Regions from separate parts of the Planococcus sp. 11815 genome, predicted to be linked through region 1. Evidence: a T-box and tRNA genes for the amino acid it is inferred to sense, from the RefSeq annotation. Region 1 holds a T-box; the other holds one or more tRNA genes.

The links. A T-box is a leader RNA that pairs with one kind of tRNA and senses whether it is charged. The one in region 1 lies ahead of trpS (tryptophan--tRNA ligase), so its partner is inferred to be a tRNA-Trp.
Region 2: it encodes a tRNA-Trp, which carries the amino acid that the T-box ahead of trpS (tryptophan--tRNA ligase) is inferred to sense. The anticodon was not compared.

Annotation. Positions count from the first base shown of each region.
Region 1 covers NZ_CP096991.1:2,183,114-2,197,630, reverse strand. Annotated here, with positions in the region: gene M1Q06_RS11200 (beta-ketoacyl-ACP synthase III) at 1-302, shown strand, start outside; gene fabF (beta-ketoacyl-ACP synthase II) at 330-1,565, shown strand; gene M1Q06_RS11190 (ABC transporter ATP-binding protein) at 1,812-2,852, shown strand; gene M1Q06_RS11185 (ABC transporter ATP-binding protein) at 2,849-3,859, shown strand; gene opp4A (oligopeptide ABC transporter substrate-binding protein) at 3,889-5,616, shown strand; gene opp4B (oligopeptide ABC transporter permease) at 5,765-6,730, shown strand; gene opp4C (oligopeptide ABC transporter permease) at 6,746-7,663, shown strand; gene trpS (tryptophan--tRNA ligase) at 7,740-8,732, opposite strand; T-box leader at 8,799-9,013, opposite strand; gene M1Q06_RS11160 (DUF3899 domain-containing protein) at 9,065-9,406, opposite strand; gene M1Q06_RS11155 (peptide ABC transporter substrate-binding protein) at 9,649-11,361, shown strand; gene opp3b (oligopeptide ABC transporter permease) at 11,546-12,481, shown strand; gene opp3C (oligopeptide ABC transporter permease) at 12,481-13,500, shown strand; gene M1Q06_RS11140 (ABC transporter ATP-binding protein) at 13,516-14,517, shown strand, end outside.
Region 2 covers NZ_CP096991.1:1,050,258-1,064,774, forward strand. Annotated here, with positions in the region: rRNA gene M1Q06_RS05290 (23S ribosomal RNA) at 1-2,446, shown strand, start outside; rRNA gene rrf (5S ribosomal RNA) at 2,574-2,689, shown strand; tRNA gene M1Q06_RS05300 (tRNA-Asn) at 2,700-2,774, shown strand; tRNA gene M1Q06_RS05305 (tRNA-Ser) at 2,780-2,869, shown strand; tRNA gene M1Q06_RS05310 (tRNA-Glu) at 2,891-2,965, shown strand; tRNA gene M1Q06_RS05315 (tRNA-Val) at 2,972-3,047, shown strand; tRNA gene M1Q06_RS05320 (tRNA-Met) at 3,090-3,166, shown strand; tRNA gene M1Q06_RS05325 (tRNA-Asp) at 3,170-3,245, shown strand; tRNA gene M1Q06_RS05330 (tRNA-Phe) at 3,263-3,338, shown strand; tRNA gene M1Q06_RS05335 (tRNA-Thr) at 3,353-3,428, shown strand; tRNA gene M1Q06_RS05340 (tRNA-Tyr) at 3,432-3,515, shown strand; tRNA gene M1Q06_RS05345 (tRNA-Trp) at 3,522-3,595, shown strand; tRNA gene M1Q06_RS05350 (tRNA-His) at 3,616-3,691, shown strand; tRNA gene M1Q06_RS05355 (tRNA-His) at 3,733-3,808, shown strand; tRNA gene M1Q06_RS05360 (tRNA-Gln) at 3,816-3,887, shown strand; tRNA gene M1Q06_RS05365 (tRNA-Gly) at 3,893-3,967, shown strand; tRNA gene M1Q06_RS05370 (tRNA-Cys) at 3,975-4,048, shown strand; tRNA gene M1Q06_RS05375 (tRNA-Leu) at 4,058-4,141, shown strand; tRNA gene M1Q06_RS05380 (tRNA-Leu) at 4,356-4,439, shown strand; gene M1Q06_RS05385 (cation-transporting P-type ATPase) at 4,797-7,457, shown strand; gene M1Q06_RS05390 (C45 family autoproteolytic acyltransferase/hydolase) at 7,486-8,535, shown strand; gene M1Q06_RS05395 (C45 family autoproteolytic acyltransferase/hydolase) at 8,561-9,631, opposite strand; gene M1Q06_RS05400 (B3/B4 domain-containing protein) at 9,724-10,386, opposite strand; gene queG (tRNA epoxyqueuosine(34) reductase QueG) at 10,452-11,597, shown strand; gene trmL (tRNA (uridine(34)/cytosine(34)/5-carboxymethylaminomethyluridine(34)-2'-O)-methyltransferase TrmL) at 11,608-12,081, shown strand; gene M1Q06_RS05415 (hypothetical protein) at 12,403-12,711, shown strand; gene M1Q06_RS05420 (NCS2 family permease) at 12,839-14,140, opposite strand.

The DNA of each region.
Region 1 (14,517 bases):
TGGGCGAGTCCGCCATCAACGTCATCGAAAAAGCAGGTTTGGATAAAGAGGATGTCGATTTTCTCATACCGCATCAGGCGAACATCCGGATCATGGAATCGTCACGGGCACGTCTTGACTTGCCGGTAGAGAAAATGTCGAAGACTATACAAAAATACGGAAACACTTCAGCAGCGTCGATTCCGATTTCCCTTGTGGAGGATTTAGAGGAAGGCCGGATTAAAGACGATGATGTCGTCGTCATGGTCGGCTTCGGTGGCGGTTTGACTTGGGGCGCAATTGCTATGAAGTGGGGGAAATAATCGGATATGCGAAAGGAAGTAAAAGAAATGGAAAATCGTCGTGTAGTCATTACAGGTATCGGTGCCGTAACACCGCTTGGAAACAGCGCAGAATCAACGTGGGAAGCGGTGAAGGCAGGACGTTCAGGCGTCGGCCCGTTGACACGCATCGATGCTGATCAATATCCGGCAAAAGTTGCCGCTGAATTGAAGGATTTCTCGATCGAAGAATATATCGAACGCAAAGAAGCGCGCAAGATGGACCGCTTCACCCATTACGCACTCGCATCATCCATCATGGCAATGAAAGATGCAGCGCTTGAGTTGGATGAAAAGACAGCACTTCGTACAGGCGTCTGGATCGGATCAGGAATCGGCGGGATGGAGACGATTGAAAACCAGATGGACGTATTGAATTCCCGCGGCGTTCGCCGCATCAGCCCGTTCTTCGTGCCGATGATCATTCCAGATATGGCCTCTGGACAGGTGTCGATCCACTTCGGCGCAAAAGCGATTAACTCTTGCTCGGTCACAGCTTGTGCATCCGGCACGAACTCGATCGGCGATGCCTTTAAAGTCATTCAGCGCGGCGATGCCGATGTCATGATATCAGGTGGCGCGGAAGCTCCGATCACTCGTCTTTCTGTTGCAGGATTTACGGCCAATACCGCATTGACAACAAATGATGATGTAACGACCGCATCACGGCCATTCGATAAAAACCGTGACGGCTTTGTCATTGGTGAGGGCGCCGGGATTGTCATCCTGGAAGAATACGAACACGCGAAAGCACGCGGCGCAAAAATCTACGCAGAACTCGTCGGCTATGGTTCGACTGGTGACGCGCACCATATTACAGCTCCAGCCCCAGGCGGTGAAGGCGCTGCACGTGCCATGCAGCAAGCCATCGAAGATGCAGGAATCGAAAAAACCGATGTCGGCTATATCAATGCCCATGGAACGAGCACGCCGTATAACGATTTGTTCGAAACGATGGCTGTCAAAACAGTGTTCGGCGACCATGCGTATAAACTTGGCATGAGCTCAACGAAATCGATGACTGGCCATTTGCTCGGTGCAGCTGGCGGTATTGAAGCTATCTTTACGGCGCTGGCTTTGAAAGAAGGCGTCATGCCACCGACGATCAACTACGAAACACCAGATGAGGAATTGGATTTGGATTACGTAGCAAATGAAGCTCGAGCTGCAGAATTCGACTATGCAATGAGCAATTCGCTCGGATTTGGCGGACATAACGCTTCGCTCGTATTGAAAAAAGTTTAAAGCTTATTGAAAAGCTCCCGATGCCGGGAGCTTTTTTTATTATCCATTTCTTATAATGGTAAAAAATATGCACGTCTTGAATAAGATGGGGAATGCTTTTATAGCAAGGATTGGAGGAGAGAAATGATTATCTATTTTGGTAATCATTGCTTAAAATACAAAAATTATATTGCGCATGTAATACTTTTGTAATATGCTTAAAACTAGTTAGAATTGACAGAAAAAAAAGAATTTTGAGGTGTTTTCATGACGTATGGATCTAAAGAGGCTGCACCGCTCTTGCGGGTCAAAAACCTCCAAACGGGTTTCAAAATAGATGGGGATTATTATAACGCAGTCGAGAATGTGAGTTTCGATGTCCTTCCGAAGCAAATTGTCGGAGTGGTGGGCGAATCAGGCTGTGGCAAAAGTGTCATGTCGTTATCCATTATGCAACTGCTTCCAAACGGCATCGGAAAGATTCGCGGCGGCGAGATCGAATTCGAAGGACAGGGCATTTCCACGTTTTCGGATAAGCAGATGAACAGCATTCGCGGAAAAGACATCTCGATGATTTTCCAGGAACCGATGACTTCGCTCAATCCGGTTTTCACCATCGGCTATCAAATAGAAGAAGTGATCTTAAACCATGAGAACCTGACGAAAAAAGAAGCACGGCTGCGGTCGGTCGCTTTATTGAAGCAAGTGGGAATTCCGCGTGCCGAACAAATCGTCACGGAGTATCCTCACCAATTGTCCGGTGGAATGCGCCAGCGGGTCATGATTGCGATGGCCATTGCCTGCCAGCCGAAATTGTTGATCGCCGATGAACCAACGACAGCTTTGGATGTAACAGTTCAAGCGCAAATTCTCGAATTGTTGAAAGGCATACAAGAAGCGAATGATATGTCGATCATCCTCATTACGCATGACTTAGGAGTTGTGGCCGAAATTTGCGACGAAGTACTGGTCATGTATGCGGGCAAAATCGTAGAGCGTGCATTTGTCGAAGATTTGTTCCGTGATCCAAAACATCCATATACCGAATTATTAATGAAAGCGATCCCGAAAATGGACGAAGATGTCGAAGAGCTCGCGACGATTGAAGGACTGGTGCCGTCCGTCATCAATATGCCTCAAGTTGGCTGCCGCTTTGCAAACCGCTGCCCGAAGGCGATGGCGGAATGTTTGACGGTGACGCCGAAGCTTGCGGAAGTGGCCGATCGCCATGAAGCTGCGTGCCTATTATATGAAGAAAGCTGGCCCACGGACGGAAAAAGAGAACGAGAAGGAGTCGCCGCATTATGACCACTAGAGATTTCATCCAGGACCGTATCGATTATTTAGATAAGCGTGAAAACCTCCTCGAAATTCGCAATCTTAAAAAATACTACCCGGTAACCGGCGGCTTTTTTAAGCGGACGATTGGCAATGTCAAAGCGGTGGATGATGTGTCGTTCGCTATCCGAAAAGGCGAAACACTTGGTTTGGTTGGCGAATCGGGCTGTGGCAAATCAACTGCGGGACGGACCATCTTGAGGCTCATGAAACCGACAGGAGGCGAGATCCTCTTTGAAGGGAAAGACATTACCCGATTATCGGGATCCAAATTGCAAAAAGCGCGACGTGATTTTCAAATGGTATTCCAAGATCCGTATGCATCACTGAATCCGACGCAGATGGTAGGCGATATCATCGCCGAGCCGATCCTGAATTATGAAAAGCGCAATAAAAAAGAGCTGGAGCTGGAAATCAAAACACTCCTGAAACGAGTTGGCTTGCCTGAAGAGGCTTATTATAAATACGCCCATGAATTTTCAGGCGGCCAAAGACAGCGCATCGGAATCGCCCGTGCGCTGGCACTGCACCCCAAGTTGATTGTAGCGGATGAACCGGTATCCGCACTCGATGTCTCCGTGCAATCGCAGGTGTTGAACTTGTTGAAAGAACTGCAAATCGAATTCGATCTGACTTATCTCTTTATTGCACACGACCTGAGTGTCGTAAAGCATATGAGCGATCGAATCGGAGTGATGTATTTGGGCAACCTCGTAGAGCTTGCTTCAAATAAAGATTTATACAAAGAACCGCTGCATCCTTACACGCAAGCGCTCATTTCTGCAATTCCGGAACCGAATCCGGCAAAGCGCAAAGAGCGGATTGTCTTAAAAGGGGATGTGCCGAGCCCGCAAAACCCGCCTGCCGGCTGCCCGTTCCATACGCGCTGCCCAATGGCGATGGAAATCTGCTCACAAGAGAAACCAGCGTTGGCAGAAGTAAGGCCAGGCCATCAAGTCGCGTGCCATTTGTATTGATCAAAAAAATTTTTTTAGGGGGAAAAGAGATGAAGAAAAAATCCTTACTCTGGCTCTTCGCGCTCGTACTCATTGTTTCCGCATTCTTAGCGGCGTGCGGCGGAGGCAGCGATGATGCCAGCGAGTCAGGCTCAGAAGGCGAAGGTTCTTCTGAAGCTGCCGCAGATGGCGAACCACAAAAAGGCGGAACGCTCGTATACGGCCTTGATGCTCCACCGGAAGGTTTATACTCTTCCGCATTTTACGGCATTGCCACTGATTTTGAAGTCATCGAACTATTCGATGAAGCATTGATCAGCTATAACGAAAACCTGGAGCCGGAACCGAACGTCGCTTCTTGGGAAACTGAAGACAATAAAGTTTTCAACTTCACTTTTGAAGAAGGCGTGAAATGGCATAACGGAGAAGAATTGACTGTCAACGACTGGGTATTTGCGCTTGAAACGATCGCAGATCCTGACTATGACGGCCCCCGCTACGCAAACGTGCAAACAATCGAAGGTGCTGAAGCTTACCGCAGCGGTGACGCCGAGTCCATTTCAGGAATCGAAGTGGTGAGCGACTATGAAATCAACATCACTTTCGACGAAGCACGTGTCAACAACTTAACTAACCTATGGGCTTATCCGCTGCCTGAATCCGTTCTCGGCGATGTACCGGTTGCCGAAATGTCAGCGTCGGAATGGGTACGTTCGACACCAATCGGAATCGGGCCATTCAAAGTCGACAAAATCGTTCCTGGCGAGTCAGTTGAATTCTCGAAATTCGATGAATACTGGAACGGCGATGTCAACTTGGATAAAATCGTCCTGCGCGTCATCGATAACTCTTCTGTTGTCGGCGCTTTGCAGAACAATGACATCGATATGATTTCCCTTCAGCCGGTATCCGGCCCTGAAGTAGAGCCTCTAGAAAATGTTGAAATCGTCACTTACCCTGGATTGACTTATTATTATGTAGGATTCAAGCTCGGTAAATTCGATAATGAATCCCAAACGATTACAGAAGAACTTCCGAAATACCAAAGCAAAGAACTTCGCCAGGCCATGATGTATGCGTTGAACCGCCAGGAATGGGTAGATGCATTCTTCTTCGGCTATGCTGATGTTGTCAATAAGCCAGTACCGTCTGCCCACTGGAATTCGGCAGATGACAGCGAATTGACTCAATATGAATACGATCCTGAAAAATCGAAGCAAATGCTGGATGAAGCAGGATACGTTGATACGAACGATGACGGATTCCGCGAAGATCCAAATGGCGACGAGTTTGTCGTGAAATTCTCGCATTATGCAACAGGCAACCCGACTTTCGAATCCCGTGCACAAGCAATTGCCCAGTATTTCGAAGCGGTCGGATTGCGTTCTGAAGTGGAAATGGTCGAAGTAAACCTTTACTACGATATGGTCGAAAAAGATGATGCTTCTATTGAAACATTCTTCGGCGGCTGGGGCACGGGAACTGACCCGGATCCATCTGGACTATGGAAAGCAGACCAGCTTTGGAACTACCCGCGCTATAACAACCCTGAAGCAGATCAATTGCTAGACGATGCACTTGATATCGAAATCGTCGGCACTGACCAGGAAAAACGTAAAGAATTGTATGTAGAATGGCAGAAAATTGTCAACGAAGACCTCCCGATGCTTTACATCGCGGAACTAGAAGAAATTAAGGCATTGAACACGCGTGTTGGTGGAGTTGAATATGACGTATCCGGTCAAAACAGCCCTGCTGAATGGTTCGTAACAGAATAAAATCAGCAACAAACCTTCAACGATGGGCGGTCCGCCCATCGTTGAATCTTTATATGAAGCTCTTATGCACGGTAAGGGCTGTTTCAAAAAACAATCCTTACCGTGCACGAGAGCACAGCAGAGAACCTATCAGACAAGGAGAGTACCTATGCTTAAATATTCGATTAGACGGTTGTTTGGAATGATTCCGATGCTGATCTTGATTTCCATCGTGGTCTTTAGCCTCGCCAAACTAATGCCGGGCGATTCACTCAGCGGGGAAATCGACCCGCTCAACACCAGCCCGGAATACATAGCGGAAATGCGTGAGAAGCTCGGCTACAATGACCCTTTGCCGGTCCAATATTTTAATTGGATCACTGGATTCGTACAAGGGGATTTTGGCAAATCTACACGCTTTCAAATTCCGGTATTCGATTTGATCATGGAAAAAGTGCCAAATACTTTGTTATTGGGCGTGACAGCTCTCGTCATCACTTACATCATGGCGTTCATTATGGGCATGTATTCAGGCAGGCGGCCCTATACTTTAGGCGATAATGCTATTGCAGGATTCAACTACGTCATGCTGGCAATTCCATCTTTCGTCGCTGCCGTTTTCGCAATTTATATTTTTGCGTTCCAGTTGAACTGGTTTCCATTTGCCGGATCGGTGGATATTTTGGTGGAAGAGGGAAGCTTTGAATACTACGTGAGCCGCATGCACCACGTATTGCTGCCGGCGATTGTTCTCGGGGCAATGAGCACAGCGAGCTACACACAATTTTTACGCAATGACATCATCGAGAATTCCCGCAAGGATTTTGTCCGGACAGCGCGTGCGAAAGGCACACCGATGAAGAAAATCTATAATGTGCATATCCTGCGCAATTCGATCATTCCGTTAGTCACGTTCCTTGGATTTGATTTTGCCGCATTGATCGGTGGAGCCATCATCACAGAGACGATTTTCACTTATCCGGGCATCGGCCAGCTGTTCTTGGAATCCGTGACGAGCCGGGACTATCCGACATTGATGGCCTTGACCATGCTTTTGTCGTTCCTTACTTTGTTTGGTAATTTATTGGCAGATATTCTATACGGCGTCGTGGACCCACGAATTCGCCTGGATTAAGGAGGAAGCAGTAAAATGGCATCATCAACTACCATTACCCAACAGAAGAAGCCGGAAAGAAGCTTGTCTCCTTGGCAGATTGCCAGAAGGAAATTCGTGCGCAATAAATTGGCGATGATCAGTTCCTTTTTTATCGTACTGGTCACTTTAATGTCGTTATCGGCACCATTTATCGCAACGGTGTTGTCGCCGCTGCCGGATATTTCAAAAGTCAATATCAGCGCGATGAATATCGAGCCGAACGGCGAACACCTTCTCGGCACGGATAAAAGCGGGCGCGATGTCTTGACGCGTTTGTTCTACGGGGGCCGGATTTCGCTATTGGTCGGTTTTAGTGCAACGCTCATTGTCATCACTTTAGGAACAGTGGTCGGGGCGCTTGCCGGATTTTTCGGCGGCTTTATCGACAGCATCTTGATGCGCTTCACGGATTTCGTATTGAATTTCCCGTTCCTTGTCTTCGTCATCGTTTTGAACACGATCCTCTATGGCATCGTGGATGGCTTATGGGTCTTGATCATGGTCATCGGTGCGCTCAGCTGGGGCGGCGTCGCCCGCTTGGTGCGCAGCAAAGTGTTGGCAGAAAAAGAGAATGAGTATATCCTGGCCGCTTTATCGATCGGCTGTTCCCCGTTCAAAGTCATCACGAAGCATCTGTTGCCCAATGTCATCTCGACCATCATCGTGCAAGGGACCTTAATTTTTGCGACGATGATTGTCATCGAATCGGCACTTAGCTATTTAGGCTTTGGCGTCCCGCAAGCGACACCGAGCTGGGGCAATATGCTGTCTTCTGCCAACGAGCCGGATGTCCTGCAAGGCAAGCCATGGATCTGGATGCCTCCAGCCATCATTATTACCTTGACGATCCTGTCGATCAACTTTATCGGGGAAGGGTTGAAGGATGCGTTGAATCCGAAATCGTTGCGTTAATTTAAACAAAACAAAAAGGATGAACAAGTGGCATGCCACTTCGTTCATCCTTTTTGCTTTGAGAGAGGGAAGTGCCTCAGCGTTTCCGTTTGCGTCCTAGGCCCATCGCGTTCTCCATTTTCTTCAATGTTTTATTGGCGATGAAATTAGCTTTTTCTGCGCCTTCATCGAGGATCGTATCAAGCTCCTCGGAGTCGAGCAATTTATAGTAGCGCTCTTGGATCGGTGCCAGGTGGTCCGTGATCGCTTTGGCAACACCCGCTTTAAAATCACCATAGCCGCCGCCTTCGTATTTAGCGACCAGTTCGTCGATGGAGGCCCCTGTCAATGCTGCTTCGATCGATAAGAGGTTGGATACGCCAGGCTTGTTTTCGGGATCGTATTTGACGATTCCTTCTGAGTCGGTGACGGCGCTTTTCACTTTCTTTTCGATGGTTTTCAAATCATCCAACAATGTGATGATTGATTTTTTGTTTGAATCGGACTTGCTCATCTTTTTCGTCGGATCCTGCAAGGACATGACGCGCGCACCGTGTTTCGGTATCCGGATGTCCGGTATCGTGAAGATGTCATTGTATTTTCTATTGAACCGCTCTGCCAAGTCGCGTGTCAATTCGATATGCTGTTTCTGATCGTCGCCGACAGGGACGATGTCCGTTTGGTACAAAAGAATGTCAGCAGCCATTAAAGGCGGGTATGTCAGGAGTCCGGCAGAGATGGAAGCGGCCTTGGCCGATTTGTCTTTGAACTGTGTCATGCGTTCGAGCTCACCAATGGTCGAGACGCATTGCAGCATCCAGCCGGCCTGTGCGTGCGCCGGCACTTCCGATTGGATGAACAGCGTAACTTTTTCCGGATCGATGCCGACAGCAAGGTATAGCGAGGCAAGCGATTTTATATTCTTTCTTAATTCAAGCCGGTCCTGTGGCATGGTGATGGCATGTTGGTCGACGATGCAGAAAATACAATCGTATTCTTCCTGCAGTTCAGTAAACTGCTTGAACGCTCCGATATAATTGCCGAGTGTAACCATACCGGTTGGCTGTACGCCTGAAAAAATTTTCTTCAATGCAATTCCTCCTCTAATGGGTAAACTAAAAATGGATACAAAAAAGCACATCTCCGTCCCTGGAACTAAAGGGACGAATGATGTGCGGTTCCGCGGTACCACCCTGGTTGCCGCAGCAGCGGCCTCTTATCTCCTTAACGTGGAGAACTCGAAAGCGGCTACTTGTTTCGCCGCTTTAGCTCGAAAGTCCATTCAATACAGTCTTCTGCTTGTTCACACCAACCACAAGCTCTCTTATTATAGAAGAAACTGCATTTACTACTCTTTGTCAACGCTCATTTTGTATTGAATTTATTATAATACAAAAGAGATTGGCGCTGCAATACGCAATTCTACGATTGATAGAACACCAAAGAAATAGCCATGGCAACCAAAGTCGCCCCGCCCACGATCAAGAGTGGGGAACTTGAGAATGCCAACACTTCCGATGGGAGGCGCATCTCGTCGTCCTCGAGCGTGGACTTGCTTTTGAACACCTTGCGCATGCTCATCGTAAATACATCGAAAACCCCTGTCCGGACGACGAATACCCAGGCACCGAAAAATACAAGGATTCCCCCGTAGATAAAGGAGTTATTGATATATGACAGCAGTGAAAACGGTTCGCTTCGCGCAAGCATCGTCAGTACGATGACCAATTGCACAGCGGCAATTCCGATGATTATTTTTTTCATTATGGCACCCCTATTCGTTCTTATTGTAGAAGAAATAACAAAAAAAATCAAAAAATTATTCGAAATTCATCTAATAAGAAAACGCTTACACGACGCGCTTTTCAGCCTATTAGTGATATTATGAACAGCATGATTAATGGTGAAAGTGTAAAATATTCCAAAAAAAACGCTGTACAACAAAAAATATTTATGTATAATTAATCATGTACCAATTTTTCAGAAAATTTAAGGGGGCAAAATCAGTGAAAAACAGCAAGATTTTATGGCTACTTGGCCTGGTTTTGGTACTTAGTGCTTTCCTAGCTGCTTGCGGCGGCGGAGACGACACTGATACTGGGACAGAAAACACAGACACAGAAGGTACAGAAGGCGCAGAAGGCAACGGCGGCGAGCCTGACTCTGTACAAGAACTAAACTTGGTCGAAGGAGCAGAAATCCCGTCAATGGATTCTTCGATTGCTGAGGATGCAGTAGCATTCAACATCCTTAACAACGTAAACGAAGGTTTGTTCCGCTTGAACCAAGAAAACATTGCTGAACCTGCACTTGCTGATGGCGAGCCTGAGATCAGTGAAGATGGCTTGACGTATACTTTCAAACTACGTGATGCTAACTGGTCGGACGGTACACCGATCACAGCTAACGATTTCGTCTATGCTTGGCAGCGCGCGATTGATCCAGCCACCGGTTCACCTTACGGACCATACATGATGGCAGGAACAATTAAAAACGCTAAAGAAGTATCTGAAGGGGACATGGAAGTCTCTGAACTAGGAATCACAGCTGAAGACGACAAGACTCTTGTCGTAGAACTTGAGCGCCCGACTCCTTACTTCATGTCATTGATGGCTTTCGGTACATTCTACCCATTGAACGAAGAATTCGTAACTGAGCAAGGCGATAACTACGCTTCTAACTCTGAAACAATCCTATACAACGGACCGTTCACTCTTACTAACTGGGATGGCACTGGCCTGACTTGGACAATGGAGAAAAACGCTGAGTACTGGGATGCTGAAACTGTTCAACTTGAAACAATCAATGTTGACGTTGTAAAAGAAACTTCTACGCAAGTTAACCTTTACCAATCTGGTGAAAAAGACCGTGTCGGACTTTCTGGCGAATTCGCAATGCAATACGCTGAAGACCCAGAAGTGGTGAAAGAACTTGAACCAACTTTGTTCTACTTGAAATTTAACCAAGAACGTAATGGCGAAGAAACTCCACTTGCTAACGAAAACATCCGTAAAGCGATTGCTACTGGCTTCAACAAGCAAGACCTTGTAGATGTAGTTCTAGCAAATGGATCACTTCCAGCTAACTACCTTGTACCAACTGATTTCTCCTTCAACGAAGCTGGCGAAGATTTCCGTGATATCAATGGAGACATGCTGCCATTCAACGCTGAAGAAGCGAAAACTTATTGGGAAAAAGGCCTAGAGGAAATCGGCGAAACAGAAGTGACTATGGAACTTCTCGGCGGCGACTCTGAGCTTGCAGGTAAAATGGATGCTTACTTGAAAGAGCAACTTGAAACAAACCTTGAAGGTTTGACAGTTAACTTGAAAGCTGTACCATTCGGCGTACGCCTTGAGCTTGATGAAGCACAAGACTACGATATCCAAAACTCTGGATGGGGCCCTGACTACCAGGATCCAATGACATTCATCGACCTATTCGTAACTGGCTCTTCTCACAACTTGATGTCTTACTCTAGTGAAGAGTTCGATAACTTGGTTGAGCAAGCTAAAGGCGAATTGGCACAGGATGCTGAAGGACGCTGGGAAGCAATGGCTCAAGCTGAAAAAATCTTGATTGAAGAAGACGCTGCTATCGCACCGATCTATCAGCGCGGTATCATGTCCCTTCAAAAGCCATATGTTAACAACATCATCAAACACCCATTCGGTGGAGATTACAGCTACAAATGGGCTTACATTTCCGGTAAGGAATAAGAATTCCCAACTGAATGTACTTTAGGAAAACATAATAGAAAGAGAGTATATCAAGGGATTGATATACTCTCTTTTCTACTGTAGATAAATTCACCGAAAATTAACGGTATTCTGCTTAATCAGAAAAATACAAGTGTCGATTGATGCTTGATATAATAGAGCGATTTTATTTTGGAGGTGCACCATGGCACGCTATATTGGAAAAAGATTAATTTATATGTTCATCACCTTAGCGCTTATTGCCACGTTTACATTTTTCTTGATGAAAATATTACCAGGTTCCCCAATTGCTTCCGCAGATAAGCTATCTCCTGAACAACGGGCAGTCGTAGAGGCACGGTACGGACTGGACCAACCCCTTCCTGTTCAATATTTCGATTATATGTTTGGTTTGTTACAAGGTGATTTGGGTATTTCGATTAACCAATTCAAAGGCGCAAACGTAACGGATGTTATTTTAAGCCGCATGGGGCCGTCAGCCCAGATCGGATTCCAAGGAATGCTCCTCGGAACTGTTCTTGGAATCCTATTCGGGATGGTCGCGGCGCTCAGGCAAAATACATGGGTGGATTATGGCAGTACGATTGTTGCAATCATCGGTATATCCATTCCATCGTTTGTTTTTGCATCCATGCTACAATATTGGCTCGGTTTAAAATGGGACCTGTTCCCAGTGGCGCTGTGGAAAGATGGATTCATGTCCAGCGTATTGCCATCAATAGCATTGGCGATGTTCCCACTGGCAACGGCTGCACGGTTTATTCGTACAGAAATGATCGAAGTTCTTGGATCTGACTACATCACGTTAGCAAAAGCTAAAGGGGCCAGCGGGTCTGAAATCGCTTTCAAACACGCATTCCGAAATGCTTTGATTCCATTGATTACGGTTCTTGGGCCAATGGCAGTCAGCATTTTGACAGGTTCACTCGTAGTCGAGCAGATTTTTGCGATTCCTGGAATCGGTGAGCAATTCGTAAAATCAATCATGGTCAATGACTTCTCAATTATCATGGGTACAACCATTTTCTTCTCTGTATTCTTAATTGTCGTCATTTTGGTTGTGGATATTTTGTACGGCGTCATCGATCCTCGTATTCGTCTTTCAGGAGGTAAGAGTTAATGACACAGAATTATGAAAAGCTTCCTCAAGATGCATTCACTCGCATCCCTAGAGATACACAAGAGGCAGAAAAAATCTCCAAACCAAGTGTTAGCTTTTGGCAGGATGCTTGGCGCAGCCTGAAGAAAAACAAAGGCGCAATCATCAGTTTGATTCTCTTTGGCTTGATTGTTCTCATGTCCTTTATCGGACCGATGATCAGCCCTTACGAACCAAATGACCAGACCATTACACATGCCAACTTGCCGCCGAAAATGCCGGTCATCGAAAACCTAGGCATCATGGACGGGGTAGGTACCCTTGGCGGGCGTGAAGTCGATATGTACGAAATGAAGAATGTTGAACAGAATTACTGGTTCGGGACAGACGGTCTTGGCCGGGATATGTTCTCGCGTGTATGGAAAGGGACACAAGTGTCCTTGTTCATCGCGTTCGTTGCAGCAGCGATCGATATGTTGATCGGTGTCATTTATGGCGGGATCTCTGGTTACTTCGGAGGCCGTGTGGATGATGTCATGCAGCGTATTGTTGAGATTTTGACAGGTATTCCAAACCTGGTCGTCGTTATCCTCTTTATCCTTATCATGGACCCGGGGATACTCGCGATCATCATCGCCTTGACTATAACCGGTTGGACGGGAATGTCGCGGGTTGTGCGTGGCCAGGTTCTTAAATATAAGAGCCAGGAATTCGTCCTCGCAGCCCGCACGCTTGGCGCAAGCGATACCCGCATCATCTGGAAGCATTTGATGCCGAACGTTCTTGGCGTCATCATCATCAACACGATGTTCACGATTCCAGGCGCGATTTTCTTCGAAGCATTCTTGAGCTTTATCGGGCTCGGGCTTCAAGCTCCGGATGCGTCTCTTGGGACATTGATCAATGATGGGTATAAACTGATTCAGTATCAGCCGCATATTCTTTTGTTCCCGGCTGTCGTGTTGAGTTTGATCATGATCGCATTTAACCTAATCGGTGACGGCTTGCGCGATGCGCTCGATCCGAAGATGAAAGATTAAGGAGGAAAGCCTTAGATGGAAAAAATACTTCAAGTAAAAGACCTCGAACTTTCCTTCCACACATTTGGTGGCGAAGTAAAGGCAATCCGAGGCGTCAACTTTGATCTATATAAAGGTGAAACATTGGCAATCGTAGGTGAATCCGGTTCCGGTAAATCCGTTACAACCAAATCGATCATGCGTTTATTGCCCGAAGCAACTTCAGAATTCAAAAACGGTGAAATCCTTTTCGGCGGGCGTGACTTGACGAAATTGAGCGATAAGGAAATGCAGAAAATCCGCGGAAAAGACATCTCGATGATTTTTCAGGATCCTATGACATCGCTCAACCCGACGATGCCGATTGGCCGCCAGATTACAGAGCCGATTTTGAAGCACCAAAAAATCAGCAAAGACGAAGCGAAAAAAGTCGCGATCGACTTGTTGCATTTAGTAGGCATGCCAAAACCCGAGCTTCGCATGAAACAATATCCTCACCAATTCTCAGGTGGACAGCGTCAGCGTATCGTTATTGCCATTGCGCTAGCGTGCAACCCGCAGATCTTGATCGCTGATGAGCCGACAACTGCTCTCGATGTGACGATCCAAGCGCAAATCCTGGAATTGATGAAAGACTTGCAGAAGAAAATCGATACGTCGATTATTTTCATCACCCATGACCTTGGGGTAGTGGCAAACGTGGCAGATCGCGTAGCAGTCATGTACGGAGGGAAAATCGTAGAAATCGGCACAGTCGATGAGATTTTCTACAACCCGCAGCATCCATACACATGGGGCCTTCTCAGTTCAATGCCTTCAATGGATGCAGAAGATGCAAAACTGTATGCGATTCCTGGCACGCCGCCGGATCTTCTCGATCCACCAAAAGGCGATGCATTCGCGCTGCGCAGTGAATACGCCATGAAGATCGATATGGAACAGCCGCCTCCGTTCTTTAAAGTCAGCGATACGCACATGGCGGCCACATGGCTTCTTCATCCTGAAGCGCCAGCAGTTGAACCGCCTGAAATGGTTATC
Region 2 (14,517 bases), 1.1 Mb from region 1:
GTGACCGATAGTGAACCAGTACCGTGAGGGAAAGGTGAAAAGCACCCCGGAAGGGGAGTGAAATAGATCCTGAAACCGTGTGCCTACAAGTAGTTAGAGCCCGTTAATGGGTGATAGCGTGCCTTTTGTAGAATGAACCGGCGAGTTACGATTGCATGCAAGGTTAAGGTGAGAAGCCGGAGCCGCAGCGAAAGCGAGTCTGAATAGGGCGAGTGAGTATGCAGTTGTAGACCCGAAACCAGGTGATCTACCCATGTCCAGGGTGAAGGTAAGGTAACACTTACTGGAGGCCCGAACCCACGCACGTTGAAAAGTGCGGGGATGAGGTGTGGGTAGCGGAGAAATTCCAATCGAACCTGGAGATAGCTGGTTCTCTCCGAAATAGCTTTAGGGCTAGCCTCAAGAAGAGAATCCTGGAGGTAGAGCACTGTTTGGACTAGGGGCCCATCCCGGGTTACCGAATTCAGACAAACTCCGAATGCCAGTGATTTATGCTTGGGAGTCAGACTGCGAGTGATAAGATCCGTAGTCAAGAGGGAAACAGCCCAGACCACCAGCTAAGGTCCCCAAATATCCGTTAAGTGGAAAAGGATGTGGCGTTGCTTAGACAACCAGGATGTTGGCTTAGAAGCAGCCATCATTTAAAGAGTGCGTAATAGCTCACTGGTCGAGTGACACTGCGCCGAAAATGTACCGGGGCTAAACGGATTACCGAAGCTGTGGATGGACATCGTAGATGTCCGTGGTAGGAGAGCGTTCTAAGGGCGTTGAAGTCAGACCGGAAGGACTGGTGGAGCGCTTAGAAGTGAGAATGCCGGTATGAGTAACGAAAGACGGGTGAGAATCCCGTCCACCGAATGCCTAAGGTTTCCTGAGGAAGGCTCGTCCGCTCAGGGTTAGTCGGGACCTAAGTCGAGGCCGATAGGCGTAGACGATGGACAACAGGTTGATATTCCTGTACCACCTCCCCGCCGTTTGAGTAATGGGGGGACGCAGAAGGATAGGGTGAGCGTGCCGTTGGTTGTGCACGTCCAAGTTGTGAGATGAGAAACGAGGCAAATCCCGTTTCTATGTACATCAAGCAGTGATGGCAAGAGGTTTAACCTCAGAGTCCCTGATTTCACACTGCCAAGAAAAGCCTCTAGCGAGGCGGGAGGTGCCCGTACCGCAAACCGACACAGGTAGGCGAGAAGAGAATTCTAAGGTGAGCGAGTGAACTCTCGTTAAGGAACTCGGCAAAATGACCCCGTAACTTCGGGAGAAGGGGTGCTCTGGTAGGGTGAATAGCCCGAGAGAGCCGCAGTGAATAGGCCCAGGCGACTGTTTAGCAAAAACACAGGTCTCTGCAAAACCGTAAGGTGACGTATAGGGGCTGACGCCTGCCCGGTGCTGGAAGGTTAAGGGGAGTGCTTAGCGCAAGCGAAGGTGCGAACCGAAGCCCCAGTAAACGGCGGCCGTAACTATAACGGTCCTAAGGTAGCGAAATTCCTTGTCGGGTAAGTTCCGACCCGCACGAAAGGCGTAACGATCTGGGCACTGTCTCAACGAGAGACTCGGTGAAATTATAGTACCTGTGAAGATGCAGGTTACCCGCGACAGGACGGAAAGACCCCGTGGAGCTTTACTGTAGCCTGATATTGAATTTTGGTGCAACTTGTACAGGATAGGTAGGAGCCAGAGAACCCGGAGCGCCAGCTTCGGGGGAGGCGTCGGTGGGATACTACCCTGGTTGTATTGAACTTCTAACCCACAAGCCTTAGCGGCTTGGGAGACAGTGTCAGGCGGGCAGTTTGACTGGGGCGGTCGCCTCCTAAAGAGTAACGGAGGCGCTCAAAGGTTCCCTCAGAATGGTTGGAAATCATTCGCAGAGTGTAAAGGCACAAGGGAGCTTGACTGCGAGACGGACAGGTCGAGCAGGGTCGAAAGACGGACTTAGTGATCCGGTGGTTCCGCATGGAAGGGCCATCGCTCAACGGATAAAAGCTACCCCGGGGATAACAGGCTTATCTCCCCCAAGAGTCCACATCGACGGGGAGGTTTGGCACCTCGATGTCGGCTCATCGCATCCTGGGGCTGTAGTCGGTCCCAAGGGTTGGGCTGTTCGCCCATTAAAGCGGTACGCGAGCTGGGTTCAGAACGTCGTGAGACAGTTCGGTCCCTATCCGTCGCGGGCGCAGGAAATTTGAGAGGAGCTGTCCTTAGTACGAGAGGACCGGGATGGACACACCGCTGGTGTACCAGTTGTTCTGCCAAGAGCATCGCTGGGTAGCTATGTGTGGCCGGGATAAGTGCTGAAAGCATCTAAGCACGAAGCCCCCCTCAAGATGAGATTTCCCATTGCGCAAGCAAGTAAGATCCCTCAAAGACGATGAGGTAGATAGGTTCGGGGTGGAAGCGTGGTGACACGTGCAGCTGACGAATACTAATCGATCGAGGACTTAACCAACAAACTGAACATGCGTTTCCAATGTCGATTTATCCAGTTTTGAAAGAATAAGATATTATTTTTAAAAAAATACTTGAAATAATCGGTATTATTGATATAATAAATCTTGTCTTTCAAATTAATACAGTCTAGTGATGATGGCAAAGAGGTCACACCCGTTCCCATCCCGAACACGGAAGTTAAGCTCTTTTGCGCCGATGGTAGTTGGGGGTTTCCCCCTGCGAGAGTAGGACGTCGCTAGTCTGGTTATTATTCCGAAGTAGCTCAGTGGTAGAGCACCGCACTGTTAATGCGATGGTCGTAGGTTCGAGTCCTACCTTCGGAGCCAATTATGGAGAGCTGTCCGAGTGGCCGAAGGAGCATGATTGGAAATCATGTAGGCGGGCAACCGTCTCAAGGGTTCGAATCCCTTGCTCTCCGCCAGTATCTTAAGCTCAAAATAAAGGCCCCTTGGTCAAGCGGTTAAGACACCGCCCTTTCACGGCGGTAACACGGGTTCGAATCCCGTAGGGGTCACCATTCAATGGAGGATTAGCTCAGCTGGGAGAGCATCTGCCTTACAAGCAGAGGGTCGGCGGTTCGATCCCGTCATCCTCCACCATTTCTTTCATGCATATAAAATAGAAGGAAACTTTAATATTATCGCGGGGTGGAGCAGTTCGGTAGCTCGTTGGGCTCATAACCCAAAGGTCGCAGGTTCAAATCCTGCCCCCGCAACCAAATGGTCCCGTGGTGTAGCGGTTAACATGCCTGCCTGTCACGCAGGAGATCGCCGGTTCGATCCCGGTCGGGACCGCCATTTTTATTAATTAATATGGGTCAGTAGCTCAGTCGGTAGAGCATTAGATTGAAGCTCTAAGTGTCGGCGGTTCGATTCCGTCCTGACCCACCATATTTTTTCTCCATGCCGGAGTAGCTCAACTGGTAGAGCAACTGACTTGTAATCAGTAGGTTGAGGGTTCAAGTCCTTTCTCCGGCACCATTAGGTGGGGTAGCGAAGTGGCTAAACGCGGCGGACTGTAAATCCGCTCCTTCGGGTTCGGCAGTTCGAATCTGCCCCCCACCACCAGTTTTTAGGGGCATAGTTTAACGGTAGAACAGAGGTCTCCAAAACCTCCGATGTGGGTTCGATTCCTACTGCCCCTGCCATTTTTTTAAATATTATGTTGGCGGTCGTGGCGAAGTGGTTAACGCACCGGATTGTGATTCCGGCACTCGGGGGTTCAATTCCCCTCGTCCGCCCCATGTTTTCTTGAAATTTTAATATCATACATAATAATAGCGTGGCGGTCGTGGCGAAGTGGTTAACGCACCGGATTGTGATTCCGGCACTCGGGGGTTCAATTCCCCTCGTCCGCCCCAGTATTATTGGGGTATAGCCAAGCGGTAAGGCAACGGGTTTTGATCCCGTCATGCCCTGGTTCGAATCCAGGTACCCCAGCTTTAGCGGAAGTAGTTCAGTGGTAGAACGCCACCTTGCCAAGGTGGAGGTCGCGGGTTCGACCCCCGTCTTCCGCTCCATTATCTAGGCGGCATAGCCAAGCGGTAAGGCATGGGTCTGCAACACCCTTACCACCGGTTCGAGTCCGGTTGCCGCCTCCAAACTATTTTGCCGGCGTGGCGGAATTGGCAGACGCGCGGGACTCAAAATCCCGTTCCTTCACGGGAGTGTCGGTTCGACCCCGACCGCCGGTATCAAATGATCATCACTCTGCCAAGTGATGAAAGCTTAAAACTCTGACTTTTATAGTCAGAGTTTTTTTCTTTATTTATACGAATGATTTGCAGTTGTATACAGCAAAGATTTTTTTAAAAAAATAGCTAATAACCCCTTGCAAAATAATCGGTTTACTAATATAATAATAAATGTTCCTGAAAGCAATGAATAATTGTTTCTGGATTCAATTTTGCCGGCGTGGCGGAATTGGCAGACGCGCGGGACTCAAAATCCCGTTCCTTCACGGGAGTGTCGGTTCGACCCCGACCGCCGGTATCATTTTCATTGCTCTGCCAAGCAATGTATTGAAAAGCCCTAACTTCAGTTAGGGCTTTTTTCTTTGTCTTAATTTGGTAACAAGAGTAGCACTATTATTAGAAAAACCACTAATGGAAAACTAGCTGAGGAGTAGCCTGTTATCGAACGAGACGGACGTGGCCGATGCGGTAAGTTGGAAGGGTAGTGATGGAAACATCTTAGGGGATCGGCTCTCTACACCGGTATTTTGAAAAAGACAGCTTCCTTTGAAGACTGTCTTTTTTACGTGTATTGGAATATATAATAGGATGCGGTAGGAGAATGGAGGCTGCGTGTTATAATAATCAAAATTACGATCTTGGCGGGGGTGGCAAGGTGGTTACAGAACAAGGATTTGATCAAGAGTTTACGACTATACTTGATAACCATGAAGTTCTGTTAAAAGAAGGGTTGAGTGAAGTTGAAGTTGTAGAGAGGTTAAAGATTTTTGGCGCCAATGAATTGCCTCAAGGAAAGCGAGAACCTGGAGTTATAAAGTTTTTTAAGCATTTTCATGATGTGCTGATCTATGTATTGTTGGCAGCGGCAGTTATTACAGTCGTACTTGGACATTATATTGATACAAGTGTCATTTTAGCTGTAGTTGTCATCAATGCGGCAATTGGCTATATTCAACAGAGTAAAGCTGAGAAAGCATTGGATAGTATACGTGAAATGCTTTCATTTAAAGCTGGAGTGCTGCGAGAGGGCAAACGAAAAGATATTCTGGCGGCTGATTTGGTGCCTGGGGATCTTGTTTATTTAAGGGCGGGTGATAAGGTGCCCGCAGATATACGGCTTGTAGAAGCGTCGAATCTTCAGGTGGAGGAGTCCTCTTTGACTGGTGAATCAGATGCAGTAAATAAACAGACTGAGAGGCTATCGAGCGATACGGTGCTTGGGGATCGTTCTAATATGGCATTTGCAGGAACTGCTGTTGCAGCCGGATCAGGGTTTGGGGTTGTCATTGCAACAGGAGGGGATACTGAACTCGGAAAAATCAGCAGCGCGATGGAATCGGTCGAGAAATTACAGACACCCTTATTAAAGCAGACCGCTCAATTCGGAAAAGTGATATCAGTGATTATTGTACTGAGTGCAATCGGCATGTTTTTCATTGGTTATTGGGTCCATGACTATGCCACAGCTGAGCTATTATTGGCAATCATCGGCTTGACCGTAGCCGCCATTCCAGAAGGGTTGCCAGCGGTATTATCCATTATTTTAGCTTTGGGTGTCCAAACGATGGCTGGGAAGAATGCTATTGTACGGAACTTGCCATCAGTCGAAACTTTAGGGGCCGTTACGGTAATATGCTCAGACAAAACAGGGACTTTGACGAAAAATGAAATGACGGCGACTTCTGTTATTCTGGCAGATGAAGAAATCAATGTTAGTGGGGTCGGTTATTCACCCGAAGGAATGTTAAAGAAAAACGGAGATGGCATTCGTTTAGCTGATCATCCTCGCTTGGCAAAGTTTTTAGCCTGTGTGAAAACAGTTAATGATGCGCATTTGTTCAAAGGGAAAAAAGGGAAATGGTCAATCAGTGGAGGTGCGACGGAAGGCTGCCTGTTGACGCTTGCAGAGAAAGCGGATGACGAAGTAGAGAAGTTGCCAGTGATTATGAAGATTCCGTTTGATTCTTCTTATAAATACATGGCTGCTTTGGTTGAAGATCGGGGAACTAAATGGATTTATGCAAAGGGGGCCCCTGAAAAGCTACTGGATATAATACAAAGCGAAGAGAGGGATGAATGGGAGGCGAAGATAGCCTCACATGCAAAACGCGGAGAACGCCTTTTAGGAGCTGCTGTTAAGCAAGTCGATTACACAGTGGAAGTCATAAATCACGAAGATATGAAGTGCGGGTTTGAGTTTCTAGGCATGGCTGGCATCATTGATCCTCCGCGGGAAGAAGTGATCGATTCAATTGTACAATGCAAGAAAGCCGGAATTCGTGTCAAGATGATCACTGGAGACCATAAAGACACCGCTGTGGCGATTGGAGCCAAGCTTGGAATCGGTGATGGGGCCAAGGCGCTTGAAGGCAGGGAATTGGATGGTTTAAACGCACAACAGTTAGAGGCTGCAGCCATGGAATATGACATTTTCGCGCGTACCAGCCCGACAAATAAATTGCAATTGGTTGAAGCTCTTCAAGCCAAGGGGCAAGTGTGTGCAATGACCGGTGATGGGGTCAATGATGCACCGGCTTTGAAACGAGCTGATATCGGCATTGCGATGGGAATCAAAGGAACAGAAGTATCAAAAGAAGCGGCAGAGATGGTGCTGGTTGATGATAATTTCAGCACGATTGTCAATGCAGTGAAGGAAGGGCGGCGCGTCTATGACAATTTGAAAAAGACCATCCTGTTCATATTGCCGACAAACGTATCCGAAGGGCTGCTCATTTTTATCAGCATTCTATTTGGCACTACGATTCCGCTCACTGCTGTGCAGATTTTGTGGGTCAACATGATTACCGCTGTGACGATTTCCTTGGCGATTGCATTTGAGAAGCTCGAGCCTGGTACGATGGAGCGGCCACCTAGGAAAGCCAATAGCCCGTTGCTCAGTGGCTATTATGTTTTCCGCATCGCTTTTGCATCGGCGATTATCGGAGGGGGCATTTTATGGATGAACAGCATGCTGGAAGCTAGAGATTATGACCAAGGCATCTTGCAGACCATGACTTTACAAGCCCTGGTCATTTCACAGCTATTTTATTTATTCAATTGCCGGAGTGAGCGGCGTTTTGCACTGAATCGTGATTTCTTTTCCAATAAAGCGGCTTTAATTGTCTCGGCCATATTAATCTTAGTGCAGCTATCGGTGACGTATGTGCCGTTTATGAATACGCTGCTTGGCACGGAACCGATCGGGCTCAGGTATTGGATTTGGCCATTGCTGATCGGGATGAGCGTCTTTATTATTGTGGAGCTTGAAAAATGGGTGGTGCGCTTGATGAGCAGAAATTCAAAACTTGTGAAATAATTATTAAAGCGGGAATGAAGGAGGAGTTATGAGACAGATACATAGTGAAGTCGTCGAATTCAGAGGAAGCCATTATGATTATGGAATGATGCAAGGAAATGCGCTTAAAGAATCGATTACGCTGCACAATCGCCGCGGGCAATGGAAGAGTAAGAGGCCACGTTTTGTCATCGATCCGGCAGAAGCGCAAGCTGCGTTCAACGAATACGCCCCGAAATTATGGGAGGAGTTGAAAGGCCTTGAAGATAGCCTCAAGCTGCCGATTGATGAGGTGCTTCGTGATTTTGGCGGTTACCGTATCGATGCGCCGCCGTCGGGCTGTTCAATCGTCAGCGGCGAAGACTTTTTGGTGCGCAATTATGACTTTCATCCACAGACCTATGAAGGCAGGTTCTGCTTGTTTCAACCTGAGGAAGGAAATGCCATCATTGGTCCGAGCCAGCGCATTTTGGGGCGTATGGATGGGATGAACGAGCATGGCTTGGTGATGGGCTATAATTTTATGCACCGGAAAAACCCGGGTGATGGCTTTGTCTGTTATATGATCGGGCGCATCATTCTCGAGAGCTGCGCGACTATCGATGAAGCTGTTGCTTTGGTCGAAGATATTCCGCATCGCGGGTCATTCAGCTACGTTGTGACCGATAAGAGCGGTGCCACAAAGGTTATGGAGGCAACGCCGCGTAAAGTGGTGGTGCGCGATGCAACGGCTTGTACGAATCATTTTGAAATCCAGCAGCATGAAAACCGCAATTATCTAAAGGATTCCTATGAACGCTTGTCAGTTATCGAACAGAATGCAGAAGATGCAGCGGAAGCGTATCGTGCTTATCGCTTGTTCAATGACACGGACCGCGGCTTGTTTTCGAATCTTTATAAGAGTTGGGCCGGAACAATCCATACATCTGTTTATTTACCGAAAGAGCAGGAAGTGTGGTTTGCGCTTGGGGGCGACCAGGAGCCCGAAGTATTTAAGTTTGGGGAATGGCTTGCAGGAAAGCCTGTCCGCAATACATCCGTCTATGGAAAGGTCGATACCGGCATCGGTTTCGCCCATACCGATGCTTTGTTTAAATAAAAAACGGCTGGAGCATATGAGTGCTCTAGCCGTTTTTTTGTTGCAATGAAGACAGGTCGTCAAGATACGGAAACGGGAAATGGGTGTCGATTTTCCCGTTGATGCGTTTTGCCAGCAAGCGCTCGCCTTGAAGCCATTTTTGGAAATCGAACATGAGCGGCAAGCGGTCAGGACCGATGGCGAAGCCGACTTCCAAGCTGTTTGGGAAATAGGAAGCTGTATGCAAAGTGCCGGAAGCCGTGCTGTATTTTGTTGAAAATACGCCCTGATCCGAGTCGTTCAATAATCGGAACGCTGCGTATGCGTCATTGGACGTTGTGGAATGCGTAAGAAGCGCTTCCTCGCGGCGTTTGGAATCGTCAATCTGGTAACGGTTTTCTTCCGATAACACTTCGAAATGGTTGGTCGAAACTGCCGCTTCCCGGACGATGACATTGCGCGGGGAAGTTTCGGCGACGACTGAACGTCCGCTCTTATCCAACAACACATAGCTGAACGACCGGCGGTGGGGCAATTCTTTCAATAAATCGACCGCTTCTTCGATCGATGCGCAATGCTCAAGGATCAGGCGCCCGATCATATTGCAGATAAACCCGTCCGCTGAATTGCGACGGTTGATGAAATTATAGCCCATTGCAAGCCCTTTTTCGTTTAGCCCGTCGGTTCGTCCGGTAATTTGCATGGACGGTCCGATGGATGCATAGCCCCCGTCAGTCGGCTCGTACAAGGCGAATCGGCCTTCATAGCCTTGCGGTGAGCTGTCATAGTTGCGGACAAGGAAGTCAGAACGGCTCAGGATCGAACAGCCGCTGCGTGTATATTCGATATAATAGCCGCCGAATTCTCGGAGGGCGTCGTAAAATGGCCATTTCAAGGCATCGGCTAAGCCTTCGATTTCTTCCCAAATGCGCGGGGCAAAGCGTTCGAGCATGTCGATGGCTTTTGTTTCGTCCACCAATAATTGCTTGCTATTCTCACTGCGCTGTATTTTTCGGTTCGGCAAAAGCAGTGAATCTCTCAACAATTCCCCTTGATGATAGCCGAAATCATAATGGCTGCCGCGGAATTGGATAACGTCGCTATGGACTTTCTTCATGTGGCATCCCTCTTTTTTATCTCAGTATCAAAAGAATACTAGAGTTTTGGGGAGAATAAAAAGAATATGCCTGAAGCGTATGCTTCAGGCAATTAAAGGACGTAGCTTATCGCTTCGCCGCCATTGATTCCGGTGAACATATTGCCGGCAGCGGTCAATAGCTGAAGGGCATTGTCGCGGTTCATGGACGGGCGGAGGTAAAACACGTGTACTGCGTCTGTTGTTTGCGGTGTCACAGCAGTGCGCTTTGAATCGACGTATGGGCTGCCGAAAGCGCCTTTTGCATCGCGTGTAACGATGATGTTATCGAGCGTATTGTCGCGGTTATTCAAACCTTCATAGCGGTCGTCAGGCTTGCCGAGGGCGATTTCGATATCGCCTTCAATTTGATCTGTATCGTACAAACCGAGTGGAATTTCGTACTGAAGCGATAGAAAACTGTTCATATCGATTGCTGAATTGACAGGGGCCAGATAGTTTTGCTTGCGCACACGGCGGTACAAGGCTTCCGCAGAAGGCCGGTAGCGGTTCGGATCGCTTCCGAGCGCTTTCCAGGCCAGCTTCCATTCGAGAAGGCCAGGGAAATCCGTCAATTCCTTATCGTCCATATCGAAGAACAATTGCTCCTGGAACAGTTGGAGGCGGCCTTTTAACATTTGAGGTGAATCCGAAACGGTGATATTGTTATAATGAATAATGCCGATTTTGAAATCAGGCACAATCTCTGTAATTTCAGGGTTTACGCGAAAGTCCACAGCAATCATCCTTTCCGTGAATAATAGCCTTATCTTACCATAAATTGGAGCAAGGAGTTATCGACATGAACTTGGATCAATTCCAACAACAACTGGTTGCGTATGCCGCGGAAATCGGGATTGATAAAATCGGCTTTGCTTCGGCCGAACCTTTTTTTAGTTTAAAGCATCGTTTGATCCGCCAGCAGCAATTGAATTTCCAGTCCGGTTTTGAGGAATCGGATGTGGAGAAACGCACGCGTCCGGAATTATTGATGGAAGAGCCTGTGAGCATCATTGCCATTGCGATTGCCTATCCTTCCAAAATGGAAGGGGCGACGCCTGGTGTCAAAGGGGCACGGCGTGGTATTTTCTCGCGTTCTTCCTGGGGCAAGGATTACCATGCGGCACTTCGGGACAGGCTGGCGCTGCTGGAATCTTTTATCGCCGCCCATTATCCGGAGGCGCGCATGAAATCAATGGTCGACACTGGCGAATTGTCAGACCGTGCCGTGGCAGAACGGGCCGGTATCGGGTGGAGTGCGAAAAATACCAATATCATCACGCCGGAGTTCGGGTCATATGTCTATTTGGGCGAGATGATCACCAACATCCCTTTTGAATACGACGAGCCGATGGAAGATCAATGCGGCGACTGCCGCTTATGTATCGATACGTGCCCGACCGGTGCGATTGTCGAGGGCGGGCAGCTCAATGCCCAGCGCTGCATTTCGTTTTTGACACAGACGAAAGGCTTCCTGCCGGATGAGTTCCGCTCGAAAATCGGCAACCGGATTTACGGCTGCGACACGTGCCAGACCGTGTGCCCGAAAAATAAGCGCAAGGCCAATCGCATCCATCCGGAATTCGATCCGGACCCGGAAATCGCCAAGCCTTTGCTCGAGCCGTTGTTGACCATTTCCAATCGGGAGTTCAAAGAGAAATTCGGCCATGTATCAGGTTCTTGGCGCGGCAAAAAGCCGATTCAGCGCAACGCCATTTTGGCACTTGCCCATTTCAAGGAGCAGCCGGCAGTGCCTGCATTGATCGAATTGATGAAGACGGATCCGCGCCCAGTCATCCGCGGCACGGCCGCTTGGGCGATTGGCCGCATCGGGACGGACGATGGAAGACAAGCGCTCGAATATGCACAGCAGCAAGAGAAAGATGAAGAGGTGCTGGCGGAGATCGCCAAAGGCCTGGCATTCTTTTCTGCAGAAACGAAAGGATAAGTGAAGAGATTTGGGAATACACATTGTGTTATATCAGCCATTAATTCCGGCGAATACCGGAAATATTGCACGCTCATGTGCGGGAACGGGCGTCAGCCTGCATTTGATCAAGCCGCTCGGATTTTCGACGGACGATAAAATGCTTAAACGGGCGGGGCTCGATTATTGGGAGCACGTGGACATCCATTACCACGATGGACTCGATGAGTTGTTTGCGGCCTATCCTGACGGCAAATACCATTACATCACCAAGTTTGGCACAAAGACATACAGCTCGTTCGATTTTTCGGATGCCGAGGAAGATTATTTCTTCGTCTTCGGTCAGGAAACAAAGGGCTTACCGAGGGAATTGATTGATGCCAACTTAGACCGCTGTTTGCGCATTCCGATGAATGAACATATCCGTTCACTCAATTTGTCGAACACGGCAGCGATCTTGATGTATGAAGCGCTGCGCCAACAGGATTTCCCGAATTTAAAATAAACGACAAAAAAGGACAGCGCGTGGGCGCTGTCCTTTTGCATTTCACATTATTGTCTTTTGTCTGTGCCTGGTTTGTCATCGTATCCAGCAGTGAAGATAGCTACCAAAAACGATACACAAATCCCCAAGATTAAGATCAAGTTCATGAATGACGACCTCCTTGAAATTTGCATCTGTGTTTAGTATAGCGTACCAAAGGGAAAAATGAAATATGGAACCCACTTGAAAATATGGACATTTTCCGTCCATCCGAAAAACCTGAAACTTTTTTGGATGTGATGCGTATATAGGGGTAGGAAGAAAAGGAAGGGATGAACTGATATGAAAATGAAGACATCCGTTGCACTGCTTTGGATTACGGGCCTTGCGGAGGCATTTCTGGCCATTCCGTTCATCGGAGGCGGATTTGTGATTTCTGCAGGCTATGCACCGCTCGGCATCATGTTCGTGCTGCACGCCATTACGTTGTTCTTTTGCTTTAAAGAATATTCACCGAAGTTCGGCTCGATTCTGGGGATCATTACAAGTGCACTCGCTTGGATTCCGTTGATCGGCTGGGCACTGCACTTATTGACAGCAATCGTGCTATTGCTCTCCGCAGCCATGTCCGGGCGTTCAGCTAGAGTCTAACAAGAAAAGCACCGAGAAATCGGTGTTTTTTTGTGGGCAAATGTAAAGACGATGAAAATTGGTTTGTAAGCGTCCCTTTCGATTAAGGTACAAAAAATCCCCTGCATAGAAAAATGCAGGGGATTTTTTAATGCGGTGCAATGAGAATCTGGATCGTGAACAGCACAGCAAAAATATAAAGGATCGGGTGGACGGATTTCCATTTGCCTTTGAAGATCTTCATGAGCGGGTAAGAGATAAACCCAAGTGCGATGCCGGTTGCGATGCTTGAGGTGAGCGGCATGGCCAGAACAATCAGGAACGCTGGGAACGCTTCATCGAATTGATCCCAGTCGATTTGCTTGACGGCGCCGATCATTAAGCTGCCGACAATGATGAGAGCGGGAGCGGTGATGGCGGCGACGCCGGAAAGCGAGCCGACGAGCGGCCCGAAAAAGGCAGCAGCGATGAACAGGATGGCGACGGTCAAAGTCGTGAGCCCTGTCCGTCCGCCTGCAGCGACGCCGGCGGAAGATTCGACATAAGCGCTGGTCGGGCTTGTGCCGACCATGGCGCCTGCACTGGCGGCGACAGAATCAGCGAGGAGCGCCTGGCGCACGCGCGGCATTTTATTGTCTTTCATGAGCCCTGCTTGTTTTGCGACACCGATCATCGTTCCAGTCGTGTCGAACAGCGTGACGAGCAGGAACGAGAACACGACGCCGTAGAGCCCGAATTCGGCGACGAGCAGGAACGCTTCGATGGGATTCCAGACGATGATGCCTTCCGGAAGCGACGGCAACTTCATGAAGCCTTCCGCAAATTTCAATTGCCCGGTGAAGAAGGCAATGATGCCCGTTGCGATCATGCCGAAGAAAATCCCGCCGTGAATGTTCAAGGACATGAAGATAAGCGTGATGGCGAGTCCTGCGAGCGTCAAAGCGACAGGCGGCGAAGTCAGGTCGCCAAGCCCCACGAGATTCGCTTCATTGGCGACGATCAATCCGCTAAGGCGCATGCCGATGAAGGCGATGAACAAGCCGATGCCTGCCGTGATGGCGTGTTTTAAGTTTTCTGGAATGGCTTCAATGAGGATTTTGCGCATTGAAGTCAAAGACAGTGCGACAAAGAGCAATCCGGAAACGAAAACTGCGGCAAAGGCAGTCGTATAATCAATGGCGCCGTCAGAAGCGAGCACCATGGAAGTGAAATATGCGTTAAGCCCCATGCCCGGCGCGATGGCAATCGGGTAATTGGCGAGCAATGCCATCCATAATGTACCGATGACTGCTGCAATGATGGTGGCGAGAAAAACCTGGTCGAACGGAACGCCGGCAGCACCTAAAATCACCGGGTTGACGATGACGATATATGCCATCGTCAGGAACGTTGTCATACCGGCTGTAATCTCGGTTCTGACGTCAGTTCCGTGTTCTTTTAACTGAAACATGGAATATCCTCCTTATAAACACGAACATTTTGAACAACACGTTTAATAATATTCGTTTTTAATATCGGATGCAAGAGCTTTTCTCAATCTAGTGGCGAATAGTCGAAATTCCTTTCGATAATTTCAAAGTGTTAAAGAAGTCTATTAACCAACTATGAATTAAAAAGGAATTATCTTTTCTTCATTCAAAAATCAAAGACTTATCTGAGTATCCGGAGAAGCGTTCGCTCGATTCCTGCGGGAAAAGCGGGTTTGAGAGACCCCGCAGGAACGAAGTGACGAGGAGGCTCGATTCCCGCCCGCGGAAAGCGAGCGATAAGCTTCGGGAAATACGGCCTCTTAACTTTTTCAACAAGCTGGAATAGTCGAAATTCCTG